Regions from separate parts of the Lacticaseibacillus zeae subsp. silagei genome, predicted to be linked through region 2. Evidence: a T-box and tRNA genes for the amino acid it is inferred to sense, from the RefSeq annotation. Region 2 holds a T-box; the other holds one or more tRNA genes.
The links. A T-box is a leader RNA that pairs with one kind of tRNA and senses whether it is charged. The one in region 2 lies ahead of leuS (leucine--tRNA ligase), so its partner is inferred to be a tRNA-Leu.

Region 1 (18,387 bases), 520 kb from region 2:
AAGACAACGTGTCCCGGTGCCTCCTGAGCAAACGCAATCATCCGCGCTAAAGCAACATCCTGCGCTTTGGCAACATCCGTCCACCCGGCATAATCGCCTGGTGTATCCACGCGATAACCCCCATGGATCAACGCCGTCGCATTCACCTTTTTGGCCAGATTCATGAGTTTAATCGAACTAGTCATCATAAAATCATAACGCGTCGGATACTTGGTTGGATTCATGGCTAATTCATTGCGTTGACCACGGAATCGCATCGGATGATGGAAAACCACTGTAGGCACCTGGCCGCGAACCCAAGTCACCATTTTTAAAAAATGGGCCCATCCTTCAGCCGAAAAATCATTTTCAGTTAAGTGAAATTCAAATACGTTAGGATGGTACTGTAACCGATCACGAATCTGACGTTCATCTGTACTAGCTTTTAATCCCAGTAACATTGATTATCCGCTGCCTCCTCAAACTGATCACACACAGTTGCCAACTTACCATAACGTCATAACGCGTTCGCCGGCGCAGAAGTCTGCGTGCAAGGACCTTGGTCGCGATGGCCTAAGCCCGGGCCATCACGCCCAAGGCCACTTACACTCCGACTTCTAAGCGCGCCGGCTCACACTCACCTCAACTTGGCAGTCTTCTCATAAGTCGCTTGAGTTTTTTACGATCAATCAGCATGACCCCCAGATCATCTGCTAAGGCGATTGCCGAATCGGAAAAATCGCTATTGGTGATCACCGCAGCTTGATCAAGTTTATAAAATTGATGGCCAGCCCAAACCTCTTGCACTGCCTTGTTACCGACAAAACCGGTATACCGCTTGCATTGAAACCCAATGGACTGCCCCTTCTTTCGGGCGATAATGTCGATTCCCTGATCACCGGAAGCTTGTGTCAGTTGAATATGTTTAAACCCGTTTCGCTTCAACAAGTATGCACAAAACTCCTCAAATTTCTCGCCTTCCATGATGTCGACATTTTCCATTTTCAAATCACGGAAGCGAAAATGATGATGGTAAAGCAAGATGGCATTCACCACCACAAACAGACTAATAATCACAAAACTTGCCGGATCACCATATGGTCGCAACTGCCGGGGCAGAATGTCGCGAGCCCAAAAACTGTAAGCAAGTGCCAGAATAAACAGTGCCCACAGTAATTGATAGGCCTTCTTAAGTAACGTTCTCATGGTTCCACCCTTCTCTTTCCTTATCAAGCCTAGCAGATTCAAGTCATGATTGCATTGAATCTGGAGCAATTTTTCTGTAGGCTTAAACTATTGAGAGAGGAAGCGTTTTCGCCATGAAACTAAGTGCCAAAATTTTTGCCAAAGTCGGTCAGGAACGGATCACCCAATATACTTTGGTGAATGATCATCACATGACCTTACGCTTTTTAACGTTCGGTGCCCGGGTTCAACAGGTTCGTCTGCCTAATGCAACCGGGTTCGACCCTAACTTACTGCTTGGCTTCGTCACTTTAGAGGACTATCTGCATCAGCCAGGGTTTTTCGGCGCCATGACCGGTCCGCTACAACCAGCCGAAGCCAATGTCTCTGGCGCATGGCAAAACTGGAACTGGGCGGTGAAAACCAGTCAGGATCCTGATTTAGTCATCACGTTCTCGCTAGACTTGCCAGAAGGTGCCGATGGCCAACCTGGCACGCGTCAACTTAGCGTTACCCACCGGCTCAACAACGCAAACGTCTGGACAATTGACATGGCGATCCAAACCAGCGCTTCAATTCGTTTACATCCCCGCCTGGTATTGCCTTGGTTGCTCACGGCTGATCCCGCGCAAACGATGATGCAGGCTAAATTAACAATTGCCTCTCAGCCAACCGCAATTGGAAAGCAACCAAAAGTTTATTCCGAGCAGGACTATGGTTTGGCAGCCGCTGACTGGCAACTCCATTACCTGACTGATGCGTCAGCTACCCGAATCGATCCGTTCGCCGACATTGGTACGCAAAACAACTTCAACGGCATTCTCGGACAGCCCCATGTGGCAATCGGCTTTGCCCCTGAAGCTAATCTGCAGGCACAAGCCTGGGAACTTCCGGCAGGTGCGACATGGCACCATCATGCTGAATATCACCTAGGCATTCGGCAGAAGTCGTAAACCAGACTCAATTGCAAACAGCCAACGCATTTAGTTAATCAAAAAACCTTGTACGCATGCACGCACAAGGTTTTTTGATTGCCAATATTCTGATTAATAGTTCAGGAAAACATCTTTATAAACTTTCACACTGTCAAAAACATCTTGAAGCGCCACATATTCGTTGGTCTCATGTGATGTATCATTTCCCGGCCCATAAATTGCCAGATCCAACCCATCGTGATGGAACAAGGCCGCATCCGTAATCCCGGTCCGATACGCCACTGCCCCGCGATCGAGTCCGATACGTTGCCGTGCCTGCTGAACTGCCTCAATCAAGGCATTGTCAGGCGAAGCAGCAGCCGCGCCCAGTACTGAGTCAATTGAAAGTGACAGATGCACACCTTTTGGCACAGGCGTTTTCGCTGCTTGTTTTAGCGCCTGAATAAACGCATCATTGTCGGCAATCATGGTTGTGCGAATATTGCCACGCAGATAGGCAGACTCAGGGAGCGAGTTGATCTGGTTCCCGCCATGAATAATATCAATATTGTGCGTAGCATGTCCCAAAATCGGATCATCCTTGGCCTGCAACGGCGCTGTTGCGGTCAATGCCGCATTGGCAAACGCAAACAGACCGTGAATCGCATTGGCCCCAAGATCCGGTCGCGATGAATGGGCCGCTTTACCATGCGCCGTCAACGTATAATCGATAATCCCGCGCTCAGCCGCATCCACGTTGCTATTGCCAGGCTCTGCCACTAAAAGACCATTAAGGCGGTCGCCATAACCCGCTGCGGCCAATTGCCTGGCGCCATAATTATCGATTTCTTCACCGACCGTGGCCATCAACTGAATGCCGTGATCCAAGTGCGTATGCGCAACCTGTTTCAAAGCAACAACCACCGCTGCCAGACCGGATTTCATATCCGTTGCCCCACGGCCATATAACTTGCCGTCTTTTACCTGTCCTGAAAACGGCGGAAACTGCCACTTGGATTCATCGCCAGCATCGACGACATCCATATGCCCATCGACACCTAGCCACCGTTCGGCATTTGGATCGCCAACGGTCAAAACCAGATTATCGCGTCCGGGCGCATACGTGATCCGCTCCCGTTTGATCAAACCTGCCTGCAATTCAGGAGCCAAATAAGTTTCGATTAAATCGGCAACTTGGCCTTCTCTTGCGCCGACACTCGGCACTTGTACCATTGCCTTCAATAAATCAACGACTTGCTGCTCTTCATCTGTCAATCCAAAACCTCCGCTTCTCAAAACTCATGATTACCGATTCTAAAGCTATTTTCGCCGAAAACGTAGTAACGCATGCCCTAAGATTGGTGTGACAATACCACCTAGCAAAGCTTCAGCAACTGCGTTAATGGCCAGCGCCGTGATCAACAGCCACCCGAGATTGGAGGCGTTGGCACCTGGTACAATTTGCGCGGCCTTGCTCGAAAAAAGCAACCAGGTAAACCCGATAACTAAAAGTGTGTTGGTCAGGGCACCGGCCACGCCGGCAAATACCATTTTGACGGTTTGCGCCAACGCACTTTGGTGACGCTTAAACATTTGGTGAAAGATAAACGCCGCCACAAGACCAACCATGACGCGCGGCACCAATGCAATAATCGGATTACGAAAAAGCAATAAAGTCACGGGATCGGTTGCTGATGTGTAAGCACGAATCAGGCTCGTCAATCCCCATAATAGGCCAAGACTGGCACCGCCGCCATATCCTAGAACAATGCCACCAATAATGACGGTCAGATGAATCGTTGAAATGGCAGGCCAAGCTGGAAAAATCTGAACATAACCCACCATCGGAATATAAGCCTGGAGGATAATTAAAGCACCGAGAATTCCAATAATAGCAATGTTATACGCTTTCCCTCGACGCGTCATGCTGGACACCCCCTATTTGTTTACAGTTAGCTCTATCAGATTATACACGTTCCAAGCAGCACCAAACAAGTTCAGCTTTCAGTCAGGACTTGTCAACTTTTCGCCACTCTGCGGGTTGAACCGAATAGTAAATTTTTGTTGACTTTGATCATCTGATTTTCTATAATATTTCTTGTGTTTAAATAGCCATGCGGGCATGGCGGAATTGGTAGACGCGCAAGATTAAGGATCTTGTGAGCATTTTTGCTCATGGAAGTTCGAGTCTTCTTGCCCGCAGCGTAAAAAGATCCGACCAACAACGATAACTTGTTGATCGGATCTTTTTTAATGATTGGTTATCCGTAACCGCTTAATTCGAATGGATAGGAGTAACTTAAAATGCTTCGTGAAGCCCAATTTGTTGATCTGTCTGCAATCGTGGATCTTTACCAACAGCTTACAACGGAAATGGCGACATTGGCGCCGGACACGTATCGACCATTAGCCACTGATAACCGCCAATATTTTGCCGATTATCTGCAAAACGATCTTGCCCGGTTATTTGTGACCGAAAGTCAGGGGAAACTTACCGGTTTTGCCTTGGTTGTCTTAGCACAAACCAGTGCCAGTCCTGAATTCGTGCCGCAACATTTTGCCCAACTCATCGATCTCTTCGTCATCCCTGATCAGCGTCATCGCGGCTTGGCGAAGCAGCTGATGGCGGCGGTTGCGGCTTTTGCCAAAAGTCACCAGGCATCTTTTATCCAACTTAATGTCCTCAGTGCTAATAAGACGGCTCGTGAAGTATACGCCAAGGCCGGTTTTGAACCAGTCAATTTAACGTTACAAAAGCCACTCAGTTGATCACCGTTTTTTGTAGTCGTAACTTACCTCGGCAGTGGCCACAGGCATACCGTCTGACGTCAATCCGGCGACGACGAACGAACTGCCGGCCGCATTGCGTACAAACATAGATGTATTGCCGACCAGTCGTGGGCAGCGGCGGTGCAAAGCGGGAGCCACCAACTGCTGCCAGTAATTGGCGGAAATCATGATCGCGGTGTTGGTACCCGCGATGCTGGGCGTACAAATGATAATGCACCAGTTCATGCTTGATGATGCCATCGGTGATTGCCGAGGGATAAGCGGCAAAGAGTTTGGGGTTAAAGTCCAAATTCATGTCAGCTGGATGAAACCGGCCACCAGTTGTTTTAAGCCGCGCATTGAAAATGGCACGGTGGCGGAACGGTTGGTGAAATGCCGCCATAGAAATAGCTTCCACGCGTGCCTGCAGTTCTTGGTTTGTCATCGTTGAACATTACCTCCGAGCCAACAGTGTACATCAAGTCATGCGCGATTGCACGATCGACACTGACCGCTAACCTGCTCACAAACAATCTATACCAACAATACAAAAATCGGTTCCAGATGGATTGGTTCGTGCATGATTAATGTGCACGATCATCCGGAACCGATTTTTTCGTCATTCTAAAATTGAATCTGACTCACGCGCCCCGCATTCATAATGCGCCGAGACGAACTTACTTGAATGCTTCAGTTAACTAAAAAATATTCTTTAGCTAAAGAACGCCAAAACATCGTCACGAGTTAGCGCGGCTTTTCTCTTTTGATCAAAATCAGTCACAATTTGGCCGGCATCCAAAACAATTAAGCGTGTGCCATAACGTAACGCATCTTCGACTTGATGGGTAATCATCAAGCAGGTTAATTGTTGATCCGAAACAATCTGATTGGTGAGTGCCATGATTGATTGACTCGTGTGCGGGTCTAACGCTGCCGTGTGCTCATCAAGTAATAGCAGATCAGGCTCGCGCATGGTGGCCATTAACAGACTCAGTGCCTGCCGTTGCCCGCCGGAAAGCTGTTCAGTCGGCTTATCAAGCGCTTCAGCCGGACCGTTGCCGGTTGTGGCCGCAAGCTCTTTTAGCCGATCCTTTTGCGCATTAAGTCCCCGCGAGCGCAAACTTAAGCGCTGGCCACGGTGACTGGCTAATAGCAGGTTTTCTGCAACTGTCATCCGCGGGGCCGTGCCCATTTTCGGATCTTGGAAGACTCGGGCAATGTGACGCGCCCGTTGCTCCGGACGCTGCCCATTCAACTTTTTACCCGCTAAGGTCACCGTTCCTCCACTCACCGGCAAATCACCGGTAATGGCGTTAAACAGCGTCGATTTTCCGGCGCCGTTATGGCCTAAGACCGTTACGAAATCACCGGTCTTGACCGTTAACGTGACGTCTTGAAGTAACGTTTTTACTTCCGTTGCGACCGGGACGTTGACTGTGACGTGATCCAATATTAATTCAGCCATGTGCCTGCACCCCTTTTTGTAAGACTCGCCGTAATCGCAGTTGATGATCGATTTGCGGCACCATGATGGCAATAGCTAGGACTACTGCCGAAATCAATTTCAGGTCGTCGGCGTTGAATCCCAGCGCCAAAACCACTAGCAGGACAAATCGGTAAAGAATACTGCCCAGAATCACGGCCACTAACCGTTGCGACAAGGTCAGCTCGCCGAAAACGACCTCACCGATGATGATGGCGGCAAGACCGATAACAATGATCCCGATGCCCATATTGACATCCGCATAGCCATTGTTCTGTGCTAACAAGCCACCGGCAAGCCCAACGAGTCCATTACCAACCATTAAGCCAAGCACCATTTGATGATCAGGGTCGATCCCCAAACTACGCGCCATGTTCGGATTATCTCCGGCAGCAATGAAGCCTTGGCCCAACTGCGTGTTTAAAAACAGCATCAGTAATCCGACTACAACGACCGCAACCACCAGCCCAATCACAACGCTGTTAAAGTATGGCGGCAGATCCTTCAAAAACGATTCCTGAAAAAGATTGGCTTGGTGCAACAAGGATAAGTTCGCCCGCCCCATAATTCTTAAGTTAATCGAAAACAAACCGGTCATAACCAAAATACCAGCGAGCAAGACCGGAATCCGTCCCTTTGTGGTTAATAAGCCTGTTGCTAAGCCCGCCAGCATCCCCGCTCCGGTAGCAAGCAGTGTCGCAATGATCGGCGAAATGCCATGGGTAATCGCGCTGACCGCGACTGCCGCACCAAACGGGAAAGTCCCTTCAACCGTCATATCAGGAAAATCAAGCACACGGAAAGTCAAAAACAATCCCAAACCAATTAATCCATAAAGTAATCCTTGACCAATTGCCGAAACGCCTAAACTCATTTGATCACCGTTCCTTTCGTCTCTGCCTGTTTGACTAACGCACTAGGTAAGGTCAACCCTAACTGTTTTGCTTGTTTCTCGTTTAAAATAAGCTCGCCAGTTTTTTCAAAATGAATAGGCGTCGTTGCGGGTTTGGCTTTGCCTTTTAAAACATCCGCCAACATGTGTCCGGTTACGACACCTAGATGAAACTGATTGATCCCGATCGTGGCGACCCCGCCTTGTTTAACCATTGTATCGACAGTCGGGAAAATCGGCACTTTACGCGCATTGGCCGCCGCAACCAGCGTTTGCATGGCACTGGCGACCGTGTTGTCAGTCGGTACGAAAACCGCATCAACTTGGCTGACCATTTGGCTTGCCACCTGGTTTAAATCATTGGTAGAACTAATCGCATACCGTTTTACCGTAAAGCCTTCTTTGGGCCCGAGTTTTGCGACCATTTTAGCCTGTGTCTGAGCCGAATCGTCACTAGAGGTGGCAATGACACCCAGCGTTTTAGCATCCGGCATGATTTGCCGAATCAGCTTTAGTTGGGCTGCAATCGGCGCCTGGTCCGAAACGCCGGTTATATTGCCACCTGGTTTTTTGACATTTTTGACCAATTTAGCCGCCACAGGATCGGTAATGGCCCCAAGAATGATCGGCGTTTTCTGGTTAACATTGGCCAGTGCCTGAGCCGCCGGTGTTGCAATTCCCACAGTGGCCGCCGCATTTTCTTGGGTAAACCGTTCCGACATTGACTTCAGATTGCTCTGATCATTTTCAGCATTCTGGAAGTCGATCTTAATGTTTTTTCCGTTAACGTAACCCTTATCTTTTAGTCCTGAAATAATGCCTTTATGAATCGCATCTAACGCCGGGTGAGTCGTCAGCTGTAAAATTCCTACTGTTGGCTTTGTTTGCGTCCGTTGCGTTGTCGTACCGCTTTGAAAATAGGCAATGCCTAAAAAGCCGAAGATGATGATGATCAATCCAAGCATTCGCTTCATGCGGGTTCCTCCAATTGTTGTGATTTTTTGGTGTGGTGGTGATGTGGTTGTGTCCGTGAGACGTTTATCGACATGTAAGGGCCTTGTGGTCGCCATGGCTCATGCCTTTCCAACCATGGCAGCTAGTTCTAATGACGTCTAGTCGATAAATCCTGCTTCCACTTTCTATAACGCGTTCGCAGTCGCAGAAACCTGCGTGTAAGGACCTTGGTCGCAATGGCCAAAGCCCGGCCAAGGCCACTTACACTCCGGTCCCTGAGCGCGCCGGTTCACGCTCAGCTTTCCATAACGCGTTCGCCAGCCCAGAAACCTGCGTGTAAGGACCTTGGTCGCAATGGCCAAAGCCCAGCCATCACGCCCAAGGCCACTTACACTCCGGTTTCTAACCGGGCTGGCTCACGCTCACACAAAAATTGCCGCGGCAGGTTTAGACCTTCGCGGCAAATAAAAAACCGCATAGTCCCGTTGTGGGGTATCTATGCGGACAAATTGATCAGAAGCCAACATAGACACAACCTGCGCGTCTGGCAGGTTGCGTCTGCAACCTACCTAAAGTTGGCTTTGCCAAGTTTTTAAGGTAAGCAGTGCTTTCATGTTGGTTTCCTCCATTCGTTTAAACTTGAAATAAGTTGGTAAATTAAAGATACGTGAGCAAACTTCTCATGTCAAGCGAAAATGATCCTTTTCACGAAGAAAAATCACTGTAAGATCGCTGAAATCTTTTGAATTTGCTTGGTGAATTTTTGGATCGCTTCGTCTTGCGCTTTTTCGGCTGCATTAAACGCTGTGACATCCACTTCTAAGTCAGACTTGAGGCTTTCGGTCATAGCTTCACACGCCTCCGTGAAGGCCGCAAAGTTGTGAATTAGTGTACGGTGTGGCCCGACCAACCGTGCAGGAACCGCGACTTCTTGTAATCGAGTGAGTAACTTTTTGTATGCATCGGTACCCTCACGAAACACGACCCGCGTGTCATCATAGGTGTCCTGATCATAATCGGCCAATTTGCCCGCATCAATCGCTTCACGTAATGGCTCAAACAAAGGCGCCATCTTTTCCTGATTGTCCTGGGTTTGTTCCACCACATCATTGATCGTGGTACCATAGTGCGCCATTTTAATTTGTTGCTTGTTCATGAAAAGCACGAATCCTCTCTTGAAAACTAATCCATCAATTTTTTCCGAATGCTGAAGATTTACAGACCGCGCCGCTTACGCCGAGCACGTTCGAAGATCTTGACGATTTCGACGAGCACAATCATGGTAACCCCGGCACTTAAAACCGTTAACCATTGGTGCCAATCCAGCGTTGTTACGTGGAATAGTCCATTGAATCCCGGTACCAGAATGGTGACAGCCAACAACACAAAGGAGGCAAGGATCGCCCAGTTGAAAGCTTTATTTCTGAAGGCACCGACTGTGAAGAGGCTTTGATGAATGCTTTTGACGTTAAAGGCATGGAAGAGCTGAATCAAGCCCAAAGTAGCATACGCCATCGTCAAAGCGTCCGCATGCATCGCTGCTTGACCACTGTGAACCGGATACGTGATGGCAAACCAGTAAACGCCTAAGGTCAATAGGCCTTCAAGAATACCCTGCCAGATGACCGCTGGACCGACGCCGCCTGAGAAGAAGTTGGATTTGCGACCGCGTGGCTTTTGCTTCATGATCCCCGGCTCTGTCGGTTCAACCCCAAGAGCAATCGCGGGGAAGGTATCCGTCACCAGGTTAATCCAAAGAATGTGCACCGGTGCCAGGATATCCCAGCCAAGCATGGTCATCATGAACAACGTCAACACTTCGCCAAGGTTGGCAGACAACAGATACTGAATCGCCTTTTGAATGTTGGAAAAGACTTTTCGGCCTTCTTCAACGGCCACAACGATCGTGGCGAAGTTGTCATCGGCTAGCACCATGTCAGAGGCACCCTTGGAAACTTCTGTGCCGGTGATCCCCATGCCAATGCCGATATCGGCGGCCTTCAAAGCAGGCGCATCATTGACACCGTCACCGGTCATCGCAACAACTTTACCTTTTTTCTGCCAGGCGTTGACAATACGAACTTTATGCTCTGGTGCCACTCGTGCATAAACGCTGTAATTACCAACATTTTTGGCAAATTCTTCGTCACTTTGCTGATCAAGTTCGGCGCCGGTAATGACAGCATCATCATCGCCTTGATCAATGATCCCCAGCCGAACCGCAATTGCTTCAGCAGTATCGCGGTGATCGCCGGTAATCATCATTGGCCGAATCCCGGCTGATTTTGCTTCTGCAACCGCTGCTTCTGCTTCAGGCCGCTCCGGATCGATCATCCCAACCAAACCGGCGAAAATCAGATTATTTTCAACTGTCTCCGAATTGACCGGTTCAGGAACTGCATCAATGACCTTATACGCCATGCCTAACACCCGCAAAGCCTGGGTAGCCATATCTTTATTGGCCTTTAAAATGGCATCACGTTCGCTGTCAGACATCGGTGCTGCCTGATCACCGGTGGCCAATTCAGTCACCCGCTTGAGCAATTCATCCGGCGCACCCTTGGTTGTCACCAGAATCTTGCCATCTGCCCGCCGATGAAGGGTCGACATCAATTTACGTTCAGAATCAAATGGTACTTCATCGATCCGCGGTTCGTCTGCCAAGGCGTGATTCAGATCAAACGATTGGGTCTTCCCATATGCGACCAGCGCGGTTTCGGTTGGATCCCCCAGTAATTTACCATCATCCTGAACCTGCGTATCATTAGCAAAATTCATAATGGTCATCAGCGGATTGCCGCCGTGGATGCCGTCACTGGCATTATTTAGCTGACCGTCGTAATAAACCTTTTCAACGGTCATTTTATTTTGCGTCAGCGTTCCGGTTTTATCACTGGCAATAATATCGGTGCTACCTAAAGTTTCCACAGCTGGCAGCTTGCGGACCAAGGCGTGGCGCTTGGCCATTTTCTGGGTTCCCAGTGCCAGAATAATCGTTACAATTGCTGGCAGTCCTTCAGGAATAGCCGCAACCGCTAAGGACACCGCCGTCAGGAACATTTCCGGCAGACTTGCCGCATTCCGCCAAATACCGACTGCAAACACAATGACTGCAATGACCAGAATCATCACGGTCAGCGTCTTACCCAGACTCTTAAGGTTTTCCTGCAGCGGGGTCGTGGTTTCTTCTGCAGCATTGATCATCCCGGCAATCCGGCCGACTTCAGTTTTCATTCCGGTGGCAACAACGACGCCGACACCACGTCCGTAAGTGATATTACTGTTCATGAAGGCCATATTGGTTCGGTCACCGATGCCAACGTCATCAGCGTCCAGTGGTGCCGTGGATTTATCAACCGGCACACTTTCACCCGTTAAGGCACTTTCTTCGATTTTTAGATTGGCGCTCTCCACCAACCGTAAATCGGCCGGAACCACGTCACCGGCTTCCAGCAACACGATATCGCCGAGAACCAACTGACTGCTTGGAATCGTCAAAACCTGATCGCCACGCCGAACGTGTGCATTCGGCGTCGACATCTCCTTGAGGGCATCGATCGCTTCTTCGGCCTTACTCTCCTGAAAAACGCCGAAAACGGCATTCAGTAACACAACAGCCAAAATAATCCCGGCATCTGCCCATTCGCTCAACAGGAACCCGGCAATCAAAGCAGCAGCAAGCAAAACAATGATCATGAAATCCTTGAACTGATCCAAAAAGCGCGCCAACATGCTCTTTTTTTCGGCCTGAGCCAGTTCATTCGGCCCGTTTTCACCCAACCGGGTTTGTGCCGTTTCTTTAGATAGTCCAGTCAATTGGGTTTGTTCTTCTTGCAAAACTTCTTGACTGCTTAATGCATATGGCGGTTTCTTTGCCAAGATAGTGCCTCCTTCTTTGTTTGGGCCGGTAGCCAAAAAGAGACTTATGGCCTACCAGCAGTAGATCCATAAGTCTCACTATTTAAGACAACACCAGACATAGCCTTGTTGGTGATGTTGTCGCAGAAAAGCTCTGCTAGTTACTCCCCTATGTTGCTTCAAGTATATCAGGTCAAAGCAGCCTTGCGCAAGCCCAAGAGCGTGAACGGGCGCGCTTAGAAGTCGGAGTGTAAGTGTCCTCAGGCGTTATGGCCCGGGCTTGGCCATCGCGATCAAGATCCTTACACGCAGACTCCTGCGCCAGTGAGCGCGTTTTTTCAACAAGCCGAACTAATTCACAAACAGGGCGGCCTATCCCTTTTGCCGCAACGTTTGGAACAAGCGAACGGCTTCATCGTGAAGATTGAGCGCATGTGAATTATAATTGCTCAACAAAATCACCGCATCTTTGCCATCATGGCTAATAGCAGTTGATGCCATTTGCCCGGCCACAGTGCCATTCGTTGAGTAAAAATCGCTATGATTATAAATGCCTGCCGTATAAACCCCGTCATCGCGATTGCGCAAGGTCTTTAACGCTGATAATGGCAAAACTTTTCCATCATCGATGCCCCGCAGCAATCGATACAAATCAGCAACAGTCGTATACATATTGCCGGTACCCAGCTCGCGGTTGTACCACAGTTCTGGTTCGCCAATGGAGGTTTGATAAGGATTCGTTACCGGCCCCGTGTACGTCAATGAGCGGTTGGTATCTGTCAGCATTCCCGGCAAGAATCCGGTGTGTCTAAGCCCCAATCGGTCAATAATCGTCTTTCTGATCTGCTGCTCATAAGAACGGCCAGCGACTTTTTCAACCACACCGGCGAGTAATTGGTAATTAACCGCCTGGTACGCGTAGTTTCGCTGCGGTAAATAGGTCATATTGCCGATTGCCCAGCGAATAATACCGGCATCGTCCATAACGGAAGGCTGATACTTTTTAAGCGCAAAACCACTACGCATATCGATCATCATGCGCAATGTTACCTGATCACCGGTTTTGATGCCGGATAAATACTTGCCAACCGGATCATCCAAATGCAACTTGCCTTCTTCAGCCAGCTGCATGACGGCAACTGCAGTGACCGCTTTTTGGATCGATCCGATCTGGAACAAAGTCGTTGGCCCATTAACGCGTTTCGCTGCGGCATCGGCGTAACCCACGCCGCCATTGAAGATAATTTCACCCTGTTTGATGATCAAAGCACTGCCAATAAATTTATCGTTTGTTAAGGTTTCTTTGAACGATTTGCCTGCCGATGTGTCGATCGGCCGGTCCAGACGCTCATCAAAATGCGTTGCTGCTGTTTGCACGGCTTCACGGTGAGTCGCCTGCTCATGCCGCTGCGACGACAAAACCTTAGCCTGTCTATCCGGAATAGCTATCTTCTTCTGCCAAACAAAAGCCACAGCGCCTAATAAAAGTGCACTTAATGTCACAATGCCTAACCAAAGAGCCCAACGATGACGCACTGCGTTTCAACCTCCTACTGCCATGTGTACCAAAGCATACCTTAAACCAGCGCAAAAAAACAGCCATAACACCTTTGAGCGAAACTTCGCCGATGTTGGCTGTTTGCCATGCTTATTTCCAAAAAGTATCAAAAACCGTAATCGGCAGATGGCGCTTATGTGCGGTTTTCTGGTACCAACGTTCGATCGTCTCGGCAGCATGGTCACTCACTTGCTTACCTTCCAGATAATCATCGATGTCCTTGTATTTAACGCCCAGGGCAACTTCATCTGGCAAAGCCGGCCGATTGTCTTCGAGATCGGCAGTCGGCGCCTTCTGATAAAGATGTGCCGGTGCGCCTAACGTCTTCAACAACGCCGCACCTTGGCGTTTGTCCAAGCGATAAAGCGGCGTCAAATCAGCACCACCGTCACCAAATTTGGTATAAAAACCAGTGACAGCTTCCGCGGCATGATCCGTACCAATGACGGCACCGGACATATTACCGGCAAGCGCATATTGAGCAATCATCCGCATCCGGGCTTTGATATTGCCCTTGTTAAAATCGGAAATGGCTGATCCGTCGGCTTCCACTGCCGCGACCATGGCATCGACACTAGGTTTGATATTGACCCGTTTAACCACGTCTGCCTGCATGAAGTCAATCGCTGCCATGGCGTCCGCCTCATCGGCTTGTTCCCCATAAGGTAGACGAACGGCGACAAATTGATACGCTTGATCGCCAGTCTCGGCGCGCATCTCCTGCATGGCTTTTTCCGTCAACGTCCCGGCAAGCGTCGAGTCTTGGCCACCTGAGATTCCCAACACATATGTTTTCAAAAACGGATTTTTCTTTAGATAGTCTTTTAAAAAGTCAACACTCCGGCGAATTTCCGTTTCAGGATCAATCGTTGGCTGTACGCCTAATGCTTTAATAATCTTTGCTTGTAATGGACGCATTACTTCACTCCCTTAATCATGTCATGATAAAGTGCTTGTGCTAGATCCCGCGTCACCTGATCCGTATTTGCCAACAGCACGACCGCATTTTGACCGCTGTTATCCATGACAGTTGCGGCTGATTGTGCGGCAACAACGCCATGTGTCAGCGTGTAGTCGCCAAAATTATACACACCCGCCGTGTATTGGCCTTGATTCAGATCACGCAACGTGGCAACCGATGAGCGCCGGATAATCTTGCCTTGATTGATGGCCGCCATAATCTGGTATAAATCACCGGCACTCGTGTAAATATTACCAGTCCCCAATTCCCGATTATAATTCAAAGACGGCTCGACGTAACGGCGCGAATAAGGATTCGCCTTGGGACCATTATACCCAAATGATTGATTCGGTTCACGATACAATTCAGGCATAAATCCTGAATGTGTCAATTTTAACTTTTTAAATATTTCCTGCTGAATTAAGTCGGCATATAAATGACCGGTCACTTTTTCAATCACTCCGGCTAATAAAACAAAATTAACCGGTTCATACGCGTACTGTTTCGCACCATAATTCAAATTGGCAATTGACCAGCGCACAATTCCAGCATCTGATAGTCGGGTCGGTTGATTACGCTTCAATGAAAAGCCACTTCGCATATCCAGCATCATCCGCAACGTTACCTGTTTGCCTGTGCGAATGCCTGGCAAATAACGACTAATCGGATCCGTCAGGTGCACCTTGCCTTGTTCCACAAGTTTCATGAGCAAGACCGCAGTGAACCCTTTTTGAATCGAACCAATTTGATACAGACTCTCAGGCCCGTTCAAACGACCAGATTCAGCGTCGGCATAACCCAACCCCGTGTTCAGGATCACTTTTCCCTTGCGCACCATTAAAACGGTACCGCTAAAATGATCGGCTTCCAGTTTTTTTAAAAAAGGTTGCGCTTCTGAAGGGATAACCTGTTGCATCAGCCGATCAGTGGTACTCGTTGCCTGACGGGTGGCATTTTGTAAACGCTGCTCGATTGCACGATGCCGATTCAGCTCAGTTTCATACTTGCGCCGGGCGCGTTCTTCTTTGACTTCGGTTTGCGGGCGGAGATAAAAGTAATCATAGCTGCCATAAACCGCGATGCCGATGACGAGGCCGGCGAAGAGTCCCAAAATCAGCCAACGCTTCCAACCCCATTTTTTTGCGTGTTTCATATTATTCCTCGCGGTCAGCAACCGCCGATTTCACTTTTTTAATTAAGTCCATCTTGTTATCCCACACCCGCTGCGATAAGTCGACCGGATAGTCTTGCGGATTCAAAATGCGCCGATATTCATCCCACAAGGCATTGGTGCTGCGGGTGGCATAGGCCTGGACCTCGGCGAGCGGCGGCGTTTGATAAACCTGTTTTCCTCGATCATAAATCAGCTGCAGCAATGGCTTGGCTTCAAAGTTTTTAACTGTTTTATTGATGTACGGGAAGTTGGGGTGGAACATGTACAGGCTACGATCTGTGTCAATTTGCTCATTAGCTAATGCTACGTAATCGCCTTCCGACTTACCGTCATCCCGACGTGTAATCCGCCAGACCTGTTTCTTGCCTGGCGTCGACACCTTTTCAGCGTTATTCGACAGTTTAATCGTGTCATGCATGTTACCGTTGGCGTCTTCAATCGAGACGAGTTTAAACACGGCTCCCAAAGCTGGCTGGTCATACGCGGTGATCAATCGGGTCCCAACGCCCCAGATGTCGATTTTGGCGCCTTGCATTTTCAGATTCTGGATCGTGTTTTCATCAAGATCATTCGATGCATAAATCTTCGCCGAAGTGTAGCCGGCATCGTCTAATTGCTGACGAACGCGCTTGGAAATAAACGCCATATCGCCGCTGTCAATCCGCACCCCAAGGAAATTGATGCGGCCTTTGAATTCATTAGCCACCTTGATTGCCGCGGGAACCCCGGAACGCAATGTGTCATAAGTGTCGACTAAGAAAACCACGTCTTTGTTGCTCTGTGCATAGGCTTTAAAGGCGTCGTAGTCGTTGCCATAGGCCTGAACCAGCGAGTGGGCGTGGGTGCCGCTAATCGGAATGCCGAATTCTTTACCGGCCAAAACGTTGCTCGTCGCATTAAACCCGCCGATGTATGCCGCACGGGTGCCCCACAACGCTGCTGCAGTTTCCTGCGCCCGGCGTGTGCCGAATTCCATCAGCGGATCAGCACCGGCAACACTGCGAATCCGCGCCGCCTTAGTAGCAACAAGTGTTTGATAATTAATCATGTTCAAAACAGCGGTTTCAACTAATTGTGCCTGCGCCAGTGGCCCTTCGATTTGCCAAATCGGTTCATTATTGAAAACCAGATCGCCTTCTAAAGCTGATCGCACTGTGCAGCTAAATTTAAACTTTCGCAAGTAATCGATAAACGCATCCGAATAATTTGTCTGCGCCTTAAGATAAGCCAGGTCGTCTTCGGAAAAGCTGAGATGATTCAGGTAATCAATCACATGTTCTAGTCCGGCGAATACAGCAAACCCCGAGCCAAATGGTAACTCCCGAAAGAAAACCTCAAATACGGCGTGACGTTCACTGATACCTCGTTCAAAAAAGGTGTTCATCATATTCAATTCATAAAAATCGGTGTGGAGTGTCAGTCCTTCACCCAATTGCGTAGCCATCATCTTTCCCCTTCCAGCAACATACAAAAACAACGTACGTTAACTTTTGAGCATTTAATTCAGTCATATAGGTAATGATTATATACCACTGCGGACCGCTTTGCAGAAAGCATGCTGTACCTTTTTTCTCATCATCGCAAAAGGCCAGAAAACAATAAATTATGTTTTCTGGCCTTTTGGTCGTGCTAATAATGTTTCATTACCGTTCTAGATAAAACTCAAATCGCTCGCCAACATACTGCGTGCGGACGTATTCAAACGGTGTGCCGTCGTTTAAGAACGAAACCTGGCGCAACCGTAAAATGGCATCGCCACGCTTGATTGCCAGATATTCGGAAATCCGTTCGCTGGCTAACATCGCGCTTACGGTTTGCTGCGCGCCACCAAGAACGTAGCCGCCTTTTTTCTCCAAGGTGTGATAGAAACTAGCCGTCATTTCTTTTTTGGTGAAGTTCTTGACTAGATCGTATGGAACAGCAGCTGTTTCAAAGCTGATCGGCACCTTGTCGGCATACCGGATTCGTTCCATCCGCAGCACTTGCTCGCCTGGAGCCAGCTTCAACTTTTCAACTTCCGAACTGGTTGGCTGGGCCACGTGATAAGATACCGTCTTGCTGGATGGTACCTTACCTTGGGCCTGCATCAAATCCGTGAAGCTAGTGACGCCGGACATTTTTTCCTGAACTTTTTGATTCGCGACATACGTTCCGGAACCCACGCGCCGTTCTAAAATACCTTCGTCGACTAAAGTTTGAATGGCCTGCCGCAACGTCATTCGGGAAACATTAAAGGTCACCGCGAGATCGCGTTCGGAAGGAATACGATCGCCGACCTGCCATTTTCCGGCTTCGATATCAGCCCGAATCGCGTTATGAATTTGAATATAAACCGGTACCTCCATCAATCATCATCTCCAATACGTGGTTCAGTCCTCAGTGTCATGTTTGACGCCATAACTATAAGTGGCAACGAGATCATGGTTGCGATCCAACATGTTAATGTCGGCATCCTTACCGACTTCAAGAGTTCCTTTGGACGTCAGATTGAATTCGCGAGCCTGATTGACTGACGACATTTCAACCGCATCAAACAGGGAAGCATCCATGAAGCTCATCGCATTTTTAAAGGCATCCTTGTACATTAAAACGGAACCGGCAAGCGTACCATCGGCTAACCGCGCCTGTTTATCTTTAACATACACCGTCTGGCCGCCTAA
Region 2 (13,400 bases):
TTGGCACCAACGCCATTTCCGAACAACTGATTGAACAGGCGATCCGTGAGAACTTTGACTTACGGCCCGCCGGAATTATTAAAATGTTAGACCTCAAGCGGCCGATTTACGAACAAACGGCGGCTTACGGTCATTTTGGACGTACAGATGTTGATCTTCCTTGGGAACACCTCGACAAGGTGCAAGCACTTCTCAAGTACCGAGATTAGCGAGAAAAGAGGCGGCCACAGCCGGAGAAAACCGGTTGGGTCGTCTTTTTGTGTGAGCGTGAGCCGGCGCGCTTAGAAGCTGGAGTGTAAGTGGCCTTGGGCGTGATGGCACGGGTTTAGGCCATCGCGACCAAGGTCCTTACACGCAAGCTTCTGCGCCGGCGAACGCGTTATGGTGTGAGCGTGAGCCAGCCCGGTTAGAAACCGGAGTGTAAGTGGCCTTGGGCGTGATGGTCGGTCTTTGACCATTGCGACCAAGGTCCTTACATGCAGGTTTCTGGGCTGGCGAACGCGTTATAGAGAGCAAAAGTAAGGGGTTGATTCTTTAAACTACAGACTTCCACGCTAGCAAACGGCTCCCCACACGTCACCGCTGCTGCTCGACCATCAACATCACATCACCACTTTAGAGAGGTAGTTATGAAGCAAAGAAAAACAAATGTTGCACTTGTCACCACGGCTATTTTTATCGGCACTTTTATGACCGCCATTGAAGGTACGATCGTTTCGACCGCGATGCCAACGATTATCGGCAGCCTGCATGGTGTACATCTCATGAACTGGGTCTTTTCGATTTTCCTGTTGACCAACGCCATGGCGACGCCGATTTATGGTAAATTAAGTGACAAAATCGGCCGTAAACCAGTCTTCTTAATTGGCCTGACGATTTTTGTCATCGGCTCGTTATTATCTGGCTTATCGCAGTCAATGATCATGTTGATCATCTTCCGGGCGATCCAGGGTATTGGTGCCGGGGCCATTATGCCGGTGACTTTCACGATCATTGCGGACATTTATCCATTTGAAAAACGGGCCAAAATGCTGGGCTTTAACGGGTCAATGTGGGGAATTGCCTCGGTGATTGCCCCGTTGCTTGGCGGGTTTATTGTTGACCAGTTGAGTTGGCACTGGATTTTCTTCATCAATGTGCCACTGGGCTTGCTGACGTTCGGCATTGTTTGGTTCTTTTTGCAAGAAGATCGGCGTCAGGTGCGGCAGCCGCTGGATGTTCGCGGAACGGCTTGGTTACTGATTGCCTTGCTGGCGCTGATGTACGGTTTTCAGGCGCTTGCCGAACCTAACGCACTTTGGCAAATTGCCGGCATGGCCATTGTGGCGGCTTTTGGCTTTTGGCGATTCTGGCAAGCGGAAAAACATGCGGTTGATCCGATTATCGACCTTAAGTTGTTTGAGAACCGCACGTTTGTCGTTCACAATTTGATTGCGGCGCTGATTTCAGGATTCGTGATTGGTTTTGAAGTGTATATGCCGATGTGGATTCAAGGCATTCTGGGAATGGATGCTTCCCTCGGTGGTTTTGCCGTGACCCCAAGCTCGTTAATGTGGGTTGTCGGTTCCTTTGTTGCCGGCAAGCTGCTTGGCCGCTTCCAGCCTAAGCCGATCCTGACCGGTGCCATGATTTGGTTACTTGGCGGTAGTCTCATTTTGGCGCTTGTCCCGCAATCAACGCCTTATTTTGTCTTCTTGCTGGTAGCTGGCAGTCTTGGATTTGGTTTTGGCTTGGTGATTACGATTACGACTGTGACGGCTCAGGCCATTGTTGCGCCTGATCAGGTAGGAGTTGCAACGAGCTTTAACACATTATCACGGACGTTGGGGCAGACATTGATGGTGTCGATTTATGGCATTGTTCTCAACTTACGACTGACACAAGGCGTTGCGGCTGATGGCCGATTAAATAGCAATATGCTTAATGAACTCATCAATCCGCATACGGCGCAGAATTTACCTGCCACCGTTTTACCGACACTTCGCCAGATTCTCTATGAAGGACTCCACAATATCTATTTCTTCTCCATTGTGATCGTTGCGCTGGCATTGATAGCGAACCACTTTGAAGCAAAAAAGGTTCTGTCAAAAGAAACGACTCAGGAAACTGACGAGGAAGCTTGAATCCTTGGTAAAAGAATCTGAGCTTGCGAGATGGTAAAAGCCAGCCAATGCGCTATATGACAAAGTAAAAAAAACGATCCTCGAGAACAAGCAAATTTTGTATTGCTCTCGAGGATCGTTTTTGTCTGAAAATGGTTGCTGATACCAGTTCTGCCACCGCGGACTTATAAAGTTGACCTACCTGTATCATCTTTATTTTCGGGAAGCGAACCTTGATGCGGTGGCATAGGTGGCTGGATGGCTTTTTTATACAGCTTGGCGGTGTTTTCCTGAACCACGGCAATGACATCAAAACTAGGGTCATTTTCCAGTGGGCCAAAATTTAAAAAAGTTTGATGATCGTCATACTGAATGCCTTGCAAACGGGTGCTCATTAGGACGTGAAGCATATCGGCTTTTTGGTGTGACTTTTCGATTTCTTCACTGGCCTTGGCTAAGGTGTAGCCTTCATCCAGCATGGACTTGATCATGACGATCAACGCGATATTAGACAGCGAATAACGCTTGTTGCCATTTGCTTCGTGGCGATGTGACTGGATCAGATGCTTTTTTTCCCAATAGCGGATTTGGGTCGGGGTGGCCCCGGTAACTCGGCTGGTTTCGCCGATACCTAGCGAAATATCGAGTGAGCGTAATCGTTCATTGAAAAGTCCCATGGCCTGGTCTGCCTCCTTTGCCTTGACAACTAATCAGTTTAATTGTAATATTTTATCTTGTCAATATTACATTATGTGATATGAAAAGCACGAAATATTATAAAGAAATCAGGCGAAGTTATGGACGTTAAAGATATCAACGGGAAGCAGGTCAACGTCCCTATGATGGTCATCACGCTCATTGTCGGGACGTTTATTACAGTACTGAACCAGACGATCCTTTCCACTGCGTTTCCGACGTTGATGAAAGCCTTCGACATTTCGACCGCAACGGTACAGTGGTTGTCGACTGGCTTTATGTTGGTCAATGGGATTATGATCCCGGTTTCGGCCTACTTGAGCGCGAAGGTGCCTTCCAAATGGTTATATATGAGTGCCATGGGAACGTTCTTTGTTGGCACACTGGTCGCCTTTATTGCCAATAGTTTTGCGGTCTTATTGGCGGGTCGCTTGATTCAGGCTCTGGGTGTCGGGATCACGATGCCATTATTGCAAAATATTATGATGTCGATTTTTCCACCAAATCGTCGCGGGGCCGCCATGGGGATGGCCGGCATTGCCATCGGCGTTGCGCCGGCGATCGGGCCGACCCTTTCCGGATATGTCATTGATAATTTCGGCTGGCGGGTCTTGTTCGGGATGATTCTTCCGATTGCCGGTTTGGTCCTCATCGCAGCGTTGTTCTTTTTCAAGAATGTTTTGCCACTGTCGAATCCCAAATTGGACGTGCCGTCACTGATCGAATCCTCCATTGGTTTTGGTGCCTTGCTGTACGGATTCTCCGAAGTCGGAAACGATGGCTGGGGTGATCCGATGGTGCTTGGTTCAATTGCCGTGGGACTTATTTTCATCGTGATTTTTGGCTATCGGCAGTTGCATTTAAAAGAACCGTTTGTCGAATTGCGGGTGTTTAAGAGTAAAATCTTTGCGCTGTCAACCGTTTTGGGTACGATTGCCAACATGGCGATGGTTGGCGTTGAAATGATTTTGCCACTTTATTTACAGATTATTCACGGTAAAAGCGCGCTGGAATCTGGCTTAACACTGTTGCCGGGGGCACTTTTAATTGCGGTGATGAGTCCGGTCACTGGCCAGGTATTCGATCGAATCGGGGCAAAACGGTTGGCGCAATTAGGACTATTTTTGCTTACGATTGCGACATTGCCATATTTCTTCTTGACGACCAACACCCCGTCAATCTTCATTACGGTGATTTATGCCGTGCGGATGTTTGGAATTTCAATGGTCATGATGCCATTGACGACCAATGGGATGAATGCGTTGACGCCTGACATGATTCGCCATGGCACGGCGGTGAACAACACGGTCCGGCAGGTTGCGACTTCGATGACGACGGCCGTTTTGATCTCAGTCTTGTCAAACGTCACCAATCTCGCCAAACCGGCAGCCAGCTTGGTAAAAAGCAATCCGTTGCAGTATAAGCAAGACTTTTTCAATGCCACCCTCAATGGATACCACGCAGCCTTTTTACTGGCAGTCGGGTTTAGTCTTGTCGGCTGGATTCTGACATTCTTCCTGAATAGTCATGCCATGTCGCAAGAAGTGACGATTAAAGATGAAAAGAAGGTGAAGGCATGATTCTTTGGTTTTTAGGGTTGATGGTCATTGGCCTTTATCTTAGTTTCATCATGATGCACCGTTCGCTTAAACGCACCGCATTGATCATCGTGTTTGGTATTGGCGTCGTGGGCAGTTTGTTGCTCATCACGCTGAATGATAATGCCCATTTTGGGATGGTTAAGCGGACAACAACCGACGAGCAGACCATTTATACCGCATCACCTAATGCGCAAATGCCGATGCTTTTGAAGCAAACCGTGGGGACTGCCGGTAAACATGCCGTTTATATTTACAAAACGGATCCTAAGAAAAAGGCCGTGCATACCAAAGCTGACCTGGCCGTGCGTAACAAGGTTGTTAAAACTTCTGATACGACGGCTTCCTTGACTAGTAAGACGACGCGGTGGGAATACCAAAATGCCTTTTATGGTGCGCTATTCAACCATGAAGGCGCCGGCCAGTTCGTCTCTCAGCATAACCAGCTCGCCATTCCCAAAAGCTGGTTCGTTCTGACCACGACGCAGGCTAAACAACTTAGCAGCAAGTTAAAAGCATTGCAGCACCCAACTGCGCAGCAAAAAGCCGCCTTGGCGAAAAAGGTGAAAGCCAAAGCAGCAGAACTGATCAAAGCCGATCCTAAGTTGGCGGCCGATCAAACCACGCTAATGAAGCAGGCACAAAAAGCCGTGCAACAAGAGCTGATTCAACAAGCCGTGCAGGATGTGCAACAACACAAATAGGTAGTGACAATATGTGGTGCATCGATGCAGGCAACCACAGTCAACTTATGATATTAAAAAAGCAGATGGCGAGTTTTACTCAGCGATCTGCTTTTTGCTTACGTTGATGCTGGCGAGACAAATACGGGCTGAAAAACCACCAACTCAGCATTAACAAGGCGAATCCCAACGAAAAGCCGGCAAAGACATCAGTCGGATAATGGACCCGGACAAAGATACGTGAATAACCGGTCAGACCGATCATCAGGACTGCCGGAATCGTGATCAACCATTTGCTAGTCGTATGTTTAAACAATGCCCACGCCAAAAGAATGATGGTGCCATAAAACATCATGGTGCCGCTGGAATGTCCGCTGGGAAAGCTAAAGCCGCTAGCTTTGACTAAGGCGCGAATTTGCGGATCCGCGATGAACGGCCGCGGCCGTTGGATCAGATATTTGATGCTGACATTGAGCACCCCCATGATGGCGCCAACGCTCGCTGTAAACACGGCAGCAGTCCGATAACGACAAAGTAAAAGCGCTGCTGCCAGCAACATGGTTAAAACTACTAAAATGCTCGGGTTTCCTAACTCGGTAATGATGAGAAGCAGCGGCTTAAGCGTTGTTGCATGAAAATGGGTTACAAAAGCGATAACTTGCTGATCGACCGTATGAATCCAATTGGCGTCGGTGACAATGCCGACCAATAGGGTGATAAAAATGATCAATGCAGCTCCTGAAAGACAGAGCGGTAGTGAACGACGATGTAACAAAACAAACCTCCCCAAAATTAAGCGCTATAAATTGTGATGAATGCGCGAAGAAAATGACTAATATGAACAGAATAGCATAAAGACCATTGAACACATCTAAGGTTTTTGCTATGATTGACGCAATCATCAAACGAACAAAGGAGTAGTAAGTCGATGCGGGGATCAGAGAGCAGGCGGTGGTGCGAGCCTGACGATGCTAAGACTGAACTGGCCTTTGAAGTTGCTGCGGTGAAGCCAGTAATCGCAGCCGGTCGGACCGTTATCTCCTTCGAGCGCTGTGCAAACAGAACTTAGGTGGTACCGCGGCTGAGCCGTCCTAATGAAGATAGGGCGGTTTTTTGTTTGAAAAATTAGTGAACCAGTTCACGTTGTAACGCGTTCACCGGCGCAGGAGTCTGCGTGTAAGGACCTTGGTCGCAATGGCCTAAGTTCGGGCCATCACGTCCAAGGCCGCTTACACTCCGACCCCTAAGCGCGCCGGTTCACGCTCACAAAATAATCAGGAGGTAAAGAAATGGCATATGATCATCATAAGATCGATAAGAAGTGGCAACGTTATTGGGCAGAACATAACGAGTTTAATACCACGACTGATCCGAAAAAACCGAATTTTTATGCGTTAGACATGTTCCCATATCCGTCAGGTCAAGGCCTGCACGTTGGACATCCGGAAGGGTATACGGCAACGGATATTGTTGCACGGATGAAACGGATGCAGGGCTTCAACGTGTTGCATCCGATGGGCTGGGACGCATTCGGTTTGCCGGCTGAGCAATATGCCTTGAATACTGGACACAATCCGCGTACCTTCACCAAGCAAAACATTGAAACATTTAAGCGTCAAATTAATAGTCTTGGCTTTTCATACGACTGGAATCGCGAAATCAATACGACAGATCCAAATTACTACAAGTGGACGCAATGGATTTTTGAACAGTTGTATAAACATGGGTTGGCCTATGAAGCAGAAGTGCCGGTTAACTGGAGCCCGGATTTAGGAACCGTTGTGGCTAACGAAGAAGTTATCGATGGTAAAACCGAACGCGGCGGCTTTCCGGTCATTCGCAAACCAATGCGGCAGTGGATGCTGAAGATTACGGCGTATGCGGATAAACTGCTTGCCGATCTCGATGACCTAGACTGGCCGGAATCGATCAAACAGATGCAACGCAACTGGATTGGTAAATCCACCGGTGCGCAGATTACCTTTGCAGTCACTGACAGTCAGGAAAAATTCGACGTGTTCACGACGCGTCCGGACACACTTTTTGGCGCAACCTATGTGGTGATGGCGCCTGAGCATGAATTGGTTGAAAAGATTACGACTCCGGAGCAGCAGGCAGTTGTCGATGCCTATGTTGAGGAAGCTGCACATAAGTCCGATCTGGATCGGACCGCGCTGGATAAAGAGAAAACCGGCGTCTGGACCGGCGCTTATGCTACCAATCCGGTTAATGGCGAAAAACTGCCAATCTGGATCTCGGATTATGTCTTGGCAACCTATGGGACTGGGGCAATCATGGCAGTACCGGCGCATGATGATCGTGACTATGCCTTCGCCAAAAAATTTGGGATCGAAATCAAGCCGGTTATCGAAGGTGGCAATATTGATGAGGCAGCCTACACTGGCGATGGGGTTCACATCAATTCCGAATTTTTGGATGGTTTAAACGAACAGGACGCCATTGATCGGATGATTAGCTGGCTGGAAGATAAGGGGATTGGTCGCGCCAAAGTCAATTATAAGTTGCGTGATTGGGTCTTTTCCCGTCAGCGGTATTGGGGCGAGCCGATTCCGGTCATTCATTGGGAAGACGGCGAAACCACGCTGGTACCGGAAGATGAACTGCCACTGGTATTGCCTGAGGAAGTCGATATCAAGCCGAGTGGCACCGGTGAAAGTCCATTGGCCAATTTGACGGACTGGGTCAATGTTGTCGACAAGAACGGGCGCAAAGGTAAGCGAGAAACCAACACGATGCCGCAATGGGCTGGTTCTTCATGGTATTTCCTGCGCTTTGTCGATCCGCACAATAAAGAAGCACTTGCCGATTACGACAAGCTCAAGCAGTGGATGCCGGTTGACCTTTATATTGGCGGCGCTGAACACGCGGTCCTGCATCTTTTGTACGCGCGCTTCTGGAACCTGTTCCTTTATGATATCGGCGCGATTCCGAATAAAGAGCCATTCCAGCGCCTGTACAACCAAGGCATGATTCTGGGCGACAATCATGAAAAAATGAGTAAATCCAAGGGTAATGTCGTTAACCCTGACGATGTGGTTGACGAATACGGCGCCGATACGCTGCGCCTTTATGAAATGTTCATGGGCCCGCTGGATGCCGGCATCGCGTGGTCCACAAAGGGCTTGGCCGGTGCGCGCAAGTTCCTGGATCGCGTCTGGAGTGCCTTTATCGATGACGAAGGCAAATTGCGTGATCGCATCACAACCATCAACGACGGCCGTTTGGACAAGGTTTATAACGAAACCGTTAAAAAGGTAACCGAAGACTACGAAGCCTTGCATTTTAACACGGCAATTTCTCAGATGATGGTCTTCATCAATTCCGCACGCAAAGACGACGATTTGCCGTTAGAGTATGTCGAAGGTTTTGTCAAAATGCTCGCACCGATCGCCCCGCATTTGATGGAAGAAATCTGGTCACGACTTGGCCACGATCACAGCCTGACATATGCGCCATGGCCGACTTACGATGAAAGCAAGCTCAAGACCGATACGTACGACATGATGGTCCAAGTCAACGGCAAACTCCGCGGTTCCATCACTGCCAATGTTGACGAATCCGACGATGACATCAAACAAGCCGCACTAGCCAATGAAAATGTCCAGAAGTTCACGGCTGGTAAGGACATTAAAAAGATCATCGTGGTTCCAAGAAAAATCATCAACATCGTGGCCAAGTAATGAGATGATATTGCGAGTTATTGAAGATCCGTGACGTCAAGATCTTACGACAACCATTCAACGTTAGGTTCCAGCAAAACAAAATCGGTGCCAAAGACTGAGAGGGTCGATGGGACTGATTTTTTTGAGCGCGAGTCAGCGCGGTTAGAAGCCGGAGTGTAAGTGGCCTTGGGCGTGATGGCCCGGGCTTAGGCCATTGCACCCAAGGTCCTTACACGCAGGCTTCTGCGCTGGCGAGCATCAACCAGCCCCCTAACAACTATAAACACAAGTTAACCCCCCAAACAAAGCCCGTCATTCCAGACTATTACGCCAAGTCGGTCTTTAAACTTCCTTTGGCGTGGTATCATATTAATAATTGTGTTATCGACAATTATCAAAGTTTTCTTTTGATTCACCAAAGAAATCCGGGAAAGATTGCAAGTGAGGCGCGGATTGCCTAAAATATAAAGGATTACGCAACACGACAGGAGCTTATCATGGAAAATTTGCTGGGCAGCGGTAATCAGCCGCCGCGTTCAGACAAGGAAAAAATGATCCGCGGTTCGGCGTGGATGACTGCCGGCAGTGTTTTTTCGCGGATTTTAGGAGCCATCTATGTCATTCCGTGGCGTATTTGGCTCGGTGCAGCTTTTCTAACGGCAAATGCCTTATTTACCAAGGGCTATCAGATTTATAGTCTGTTTTTGATTATTTCAACCGCGGGTGTTCCAGGGGCGGTCTCCAAGCAAGTTGCCCGGTACAACGCGATGGGCGAGTATAAAACGGGCATGCGCCTCTTTTATCATGGGACAATCGCCATGCTTCTTATGGGTGTTTTGTCTTGCGGTGCGATGTGGCTTTTGGCACCGTTATTAGCGGCAGGGGATGCGCGGATGATCCCGGTTTTCCGGTCGTTGGCGTGGCCGTTGCTGCTAATCCCATCGTTGAGTCTGATTCGCGGCTTTTTCCAAGGGTACAATGAAATGGCACCAAGCGCGATCAGCCAGTTTGTTGAACAGGTCGCCCGAATTTTGTACATGCTGGTGATGACGTATGCGATTATGGTTGCCGGCAATCATCATTACTTAGATGCGGTGGTTCATTCAACGTTTGCGGCGTTTATTGGCGCAGTTTTTGGACTCGGTCTATTGGTTGTGTATTTTGTTCAGCAAAAGCCGCGCTTAGATGCGTTAGAGGCGCAAAGTAAACAGGCTCTGAACATCAGCGTCAACGAGATTTTGTTGGATGTGGTGCGTCAGGCAATTCCATTCATCATCATGGATTCGACGATTAACATTTACTACATCATCGATCAATATACGTTTAACCCGATGATGAAGGCTTTTTATCGCGTAAGTGAGGACCAACTGGATCGGTTCTACGCCTTATTTGCCGGTAATGCGAATAAGTTGATTATGATTATTGTTAGCTTGGCGGTTGCCATGGCCATTACCGTTGTGCCCTTGCTGGCCGGTGCCAAAACGCGTGGTGATGTTGCGGGGTTGGCGCGGCAAATCACGAACACCTTACAGCTGTTCTTTATTGTAATGATTCCTTCAGCCTTTGGGATGGTGGCGGTTGCGCGTCCTTTGTATGTTTTGTTTTATCGTGATATGGATTGGTTGGGCATCAGGCTATTACAGTGGTCATCAATTTTAGCAATTTTACTGGGCCTATTTACGGTGTTAGCTGCGATTCTTCAGGGCCTGTTCAACAATCGTCTGGCGATTCAGGAAATGTTAGTGGGGATGGCGGTCAAAGTCATCGCGCAGTGGCCGATGATTTTCTTTTTCGATGTCTATGGGCCGATTATCGCAACGATGCTTGGCATGACGGTATCAAGCCTGTTGATGCTGTATTCAACGAATCGGATGTACAATATTCACGTGCGTCAAACGATTCGCCGCGGTATCGGTATTCTGGCGTTTTCATTGATCATGTGCGCCGTTTGTTACCTGATCGTGAATTTTTCCGGTATGATCATTAACCCGCAAAGCCAGTTTGGCGCTGCTTTGGTTTTGTTGGTAGCGGTTGGTGTCGGGGTATTGATTTATGGTTATTTAATTTTAAAAACGCGCTTGGCAGACATGATTATTGGCGAACGAGTCAGTCGGTTACGCGAAATCTTACACATTCGGTGATGTTATGCGATTAGATAAGTATTTAAGTCATTTGCAATTTGGTAGTCGAAAAGAAGTCAAGGCGCTCATTCGTGATAAACGCGTTCGAGTTGCCGGCGAACTTGTGACAGATCCGGGTTACAATATTTTACCGGGCGTCGCAGTGGAAGTGAACGATGCGCAAGCCGATGGACCGCTTGAAGTCGACTATTTGATGAATAAGCCGGCAGGGGTCATTACGGCAACTGAGGATCCGGTGCAACCAACTGTTCTGGATTTGATTCGGCCGCATGATTACCGGCCTGGTTTATATCCGGTTGGGCGATTGGATAAAGACACGACCGGATTGTTACTGCTGACCACCGATGGCAATTTAGGGCATCGACTCTTGGCACCGAATCATCACGTTGCCAAAACCTATACCGCTACACTGGCAAAAGCACTCACTGACGACATGAAGCGTCAGTTGGAGCAAGGCATTGTTTTAGAAGATTTTACAACAGCTCCGGCAGAAGTAACGGTGGTGCCGGCAACTAACAATAAAGTGATTCAAATGACGATCACGGAAGGTAAGTATCATCAAATCAAGCGTATGTTGTTGGCGGTCGACAACGAGGTGGTTGCCTTGACCCGCATCGCGATGGGACCGCTGCATTTACCGGAAAATATGGCCGCTGGCGACTATCGCGCGTTGACAGATGAAGAACGGGCACAGTTGGCACAGATATCCAAATAACGGCTAGATTAGTTTGGTGTGTAAATAAGCTTGCGTTAATAAAAAGCGGCGGCAAGAGTGGAAAAATCTGCTCTTGCTGCCGCTTTTAATCTGACTTGCCCACCTATATGAAGGAAATGCTCTGAATTGGTTGGTAACCTTTTTAAGATTCAGACAATTGTTTCAGATAGGCAGGCAGCTCCCGAATCACCATCGTAGGTAATGCCACGTAGCTATTCATAGCGACAATATCAGCGACATGTGAGTGGACGAATACGGCTGCTAACACCGCTTGCTTCAGTGGCTGAAATTGACCCGCAAATGCAGCAATGATGCCAGTTAGCGTGTCGCCAGAGCCGCCTGTGGCCATTGCCGGACCACCGGCCATATTTTCGTAAACGTCATCGCCAACAAAAACATGCGTCTGGGAACTTTTGGCCACAACGATACCAGGGATGCTGCTGGCCGCCTGTTGACTGGCGGTGACAGTTTGGTCGGGGAGTGCAAGGCCAGACAACCGCTGCCATTCGACCTGGTGCGGCGTCCAAATGAGCTGCGCGTTCGGGTAGTCGAGATGATGCGCAGCCACAAGGGTAATGGCAGAACCATCAATGATTAGAGCCTGCGTCTGCTCAACTGCCGCAAAGACCCGCTTTAAAATCGCCAAGGCAGCGTTATCGGTTCCCAATCCCGGACCGACGACAATTACCGTGGCTTGACGAATAGCCGTTTCGAGGGCAGACGAAGCAGCATCGAGAATCATGGCTTCAGGCAAGCGGGCGTGCAAGGCGCTGCGGTTGACTGGATCAGTCGCCACACTGACCAATCCGGCGCCGGCATAAACCGCCGCACTGGCACTCATGATGGCGGCACCACCGAACTGTGCGTTGCCACCGACAATAAGGATTTTGCCAAAACTACCTTTGTAAGTATTGCGTTGCCGTGGCCGCACAACTGCCTGCGCTAACTGTTCTGTTAATTGCTTCATGAATCAGAGCCCTCCTTTAACACGGTCCATTCACGAAATGTTTTAGTGGTTAAATCTGCTTGGCCGGTTTGTAAGAAACTTTTTGCAAACATGACCAGCGGCGAGGCGTTCTCCCAAGTTAATTTTTCCAGTGGGATGGCTTGCGCGCCTAGCGAATCCTGACCGATGAATTGCGGTACGGTTTTAGCTAATTGACCACCAGTGATCGTGAGTGTGTAGAAAACGCAGATATGTTGATTAATGGTCCAGTGCTCATACTGCCAAGGATAAACAAAACTGGTAGCGCCCAACTGACGATCAATCGTGGCGGTGAGTCCCGTTTCCTCGTTAAACTCCCGCAAAACATCATGCTCAAGTGGCTCAGGGCCGTCTAAGCTGCCGCCGGGAAGATCAAAGCGGTGGATGTAAGGGCCGCCATTTTTACGAATGACGATCAAGTGCTGATCAATGGTTGCAATCCCATAGCAGCCAAATGCGCGGTGCGTCTTATGTGTCATTAGTTCGCCTCCATCTTTTTAGGTTAAGAGTGTTTTTATTGACATTTGGGTGATCTCCAGTAATACTGAAATCGAGTAAGAATATTGCTTAGTATGAGATTGAAAGGGATGTTAGTCATGGCTACGAAGAGCTTTCAAACAGATTTTAAATTCACTTCGAAAACTGCGAGTGCTTTGGCTAATGCGTTACAACAGTCTAAGCGCGTTGATGTTGAGGTGACACAAAGGGTTCGACATTACTCAAGCACTGACTTAAGTAAAACTGCCAAATTTGATTCTTTTTTTGGTAGTGGACATGAGAGGGCGAAAGTTGGCCCT

Region 1: it encodes a tRNA-Leu, which carries the amino acid that the T-box ahead of leuS (leucine--tRNA ligase) is inferred to sense. The anticodon was not compared.

The regions. Positions count from the first base shown of each region.
Region 1 covers NZ_CP132484.1:1,366,640-1,385,026, reverse strand. The annotation lists gene LACZS1_RS06590 (TIM barrel protein) at 1-440, opposite strand, end outside; gene LACZS1_RS06585 (restriction endonuclease) at 622-1,185, opposite strand; gene LACZS1_RS06580 (aldose epimerase family protein) at 1,299-2,117, shown strand; gene LACZS1_RS06575 (M20 family metallopeptidase) at 2,211-3,353, opposite strand; gene LACZS1_RS06570 (ECF transporter S component) at 3,399-4,004, opposite strand; tRNA gene LACZS1_RS06565 (tRNA-Leu) at 4,195-4,280, shown strand; gene LACZS1_RS06560 (GNAT family N-acetyltransferase) at 4,383-4,847, shown strand; gene LACZS1_RS06555 (SprT family protein) at 4,840-5,292, opposite strand; gene LACZS1_RS06550 (ABC transporter ATP-binding protein) at 5,560-6,312, opposite strand; gene LACZS1_RS06545 (ABC transporter permease) at 6,305-7,204, opposite strand; gene trpX (tryptophan ABC transporter substrate-binding protein) at 7,201-8,196, opposite strand; gene LACZS1_RS06535 (hypothetical protein) at 8,895-9,332, opposite strand; gene LACZS1_RS06530 (cation-translocating P-type ATPase) at 9,392-12,055, opposite strand; gene LACZS1_RS06525 (serine hydrolase domain-containing protein) at 12,407-13,570, opposite strand; gene nadE (NAD(+) synthase) at 13,683-14,510, opposite strand; gene LACZS1_RS06515 (serine hydrolase domain-containing protein) at 14,510-15,706, opposite strand; gene LACZS1_RS06510 (nicotinate phosphoribosyltransferase) at 15,708-17,171, opposite strand; gene LACZS1_RS06505 (GntR family transcriptional regulator) at 17,371-18,072, opposite strand; gene nagA (N-acetylglucosamine-6-phosphate deacetylase) at 18,097-18,387, opposite strand, start outside.
Region 2 covers NZ_CP132484.1:848,247-861,646, forward strand. The annotation lists gene metK (methionine adenosyltransferase) at 1-209, shown strand, start outside; gene LACZS1_RS04085 (MDR family MFS transporter) at 630-2,123, shown strand; gene LACZS1_RS04090 (MerR family transcriptional regulator) at 2,288-2,779, opposite strand; gene LACZS1_RS04095 (MDR family MFS transporter) at 2,900-4,378, shown strand; gene LACZS1_RS04100 (DUF4811 domain-containing protein) at 4,375-5,100, shown strand; gene LACZS1_RS04105 (phosphatase PAP2 family protein) at 5,180-5,854, opposite strand; T-box leader at 5,983-6,176, shown strand; gene leuS (leucine--tRNA ligase) at 6,369-8,780, shown strand; gene LACZS1_RS04115 (putative polysaccharide biosynthesis protein) at 9,260-10,903, shown strand; gene LACZS1_RS04120 (pseudouridine synthase) at 10,908-11,618, shown strand; gene LACZS1_RS04125 (NAD(P)H-hydrate dehydratase) at 11,761-12,585, opposite strand; gene LACZS1_RS04130 (NUDIX domain-containing protein) at 12,582-13,082, opposite strand.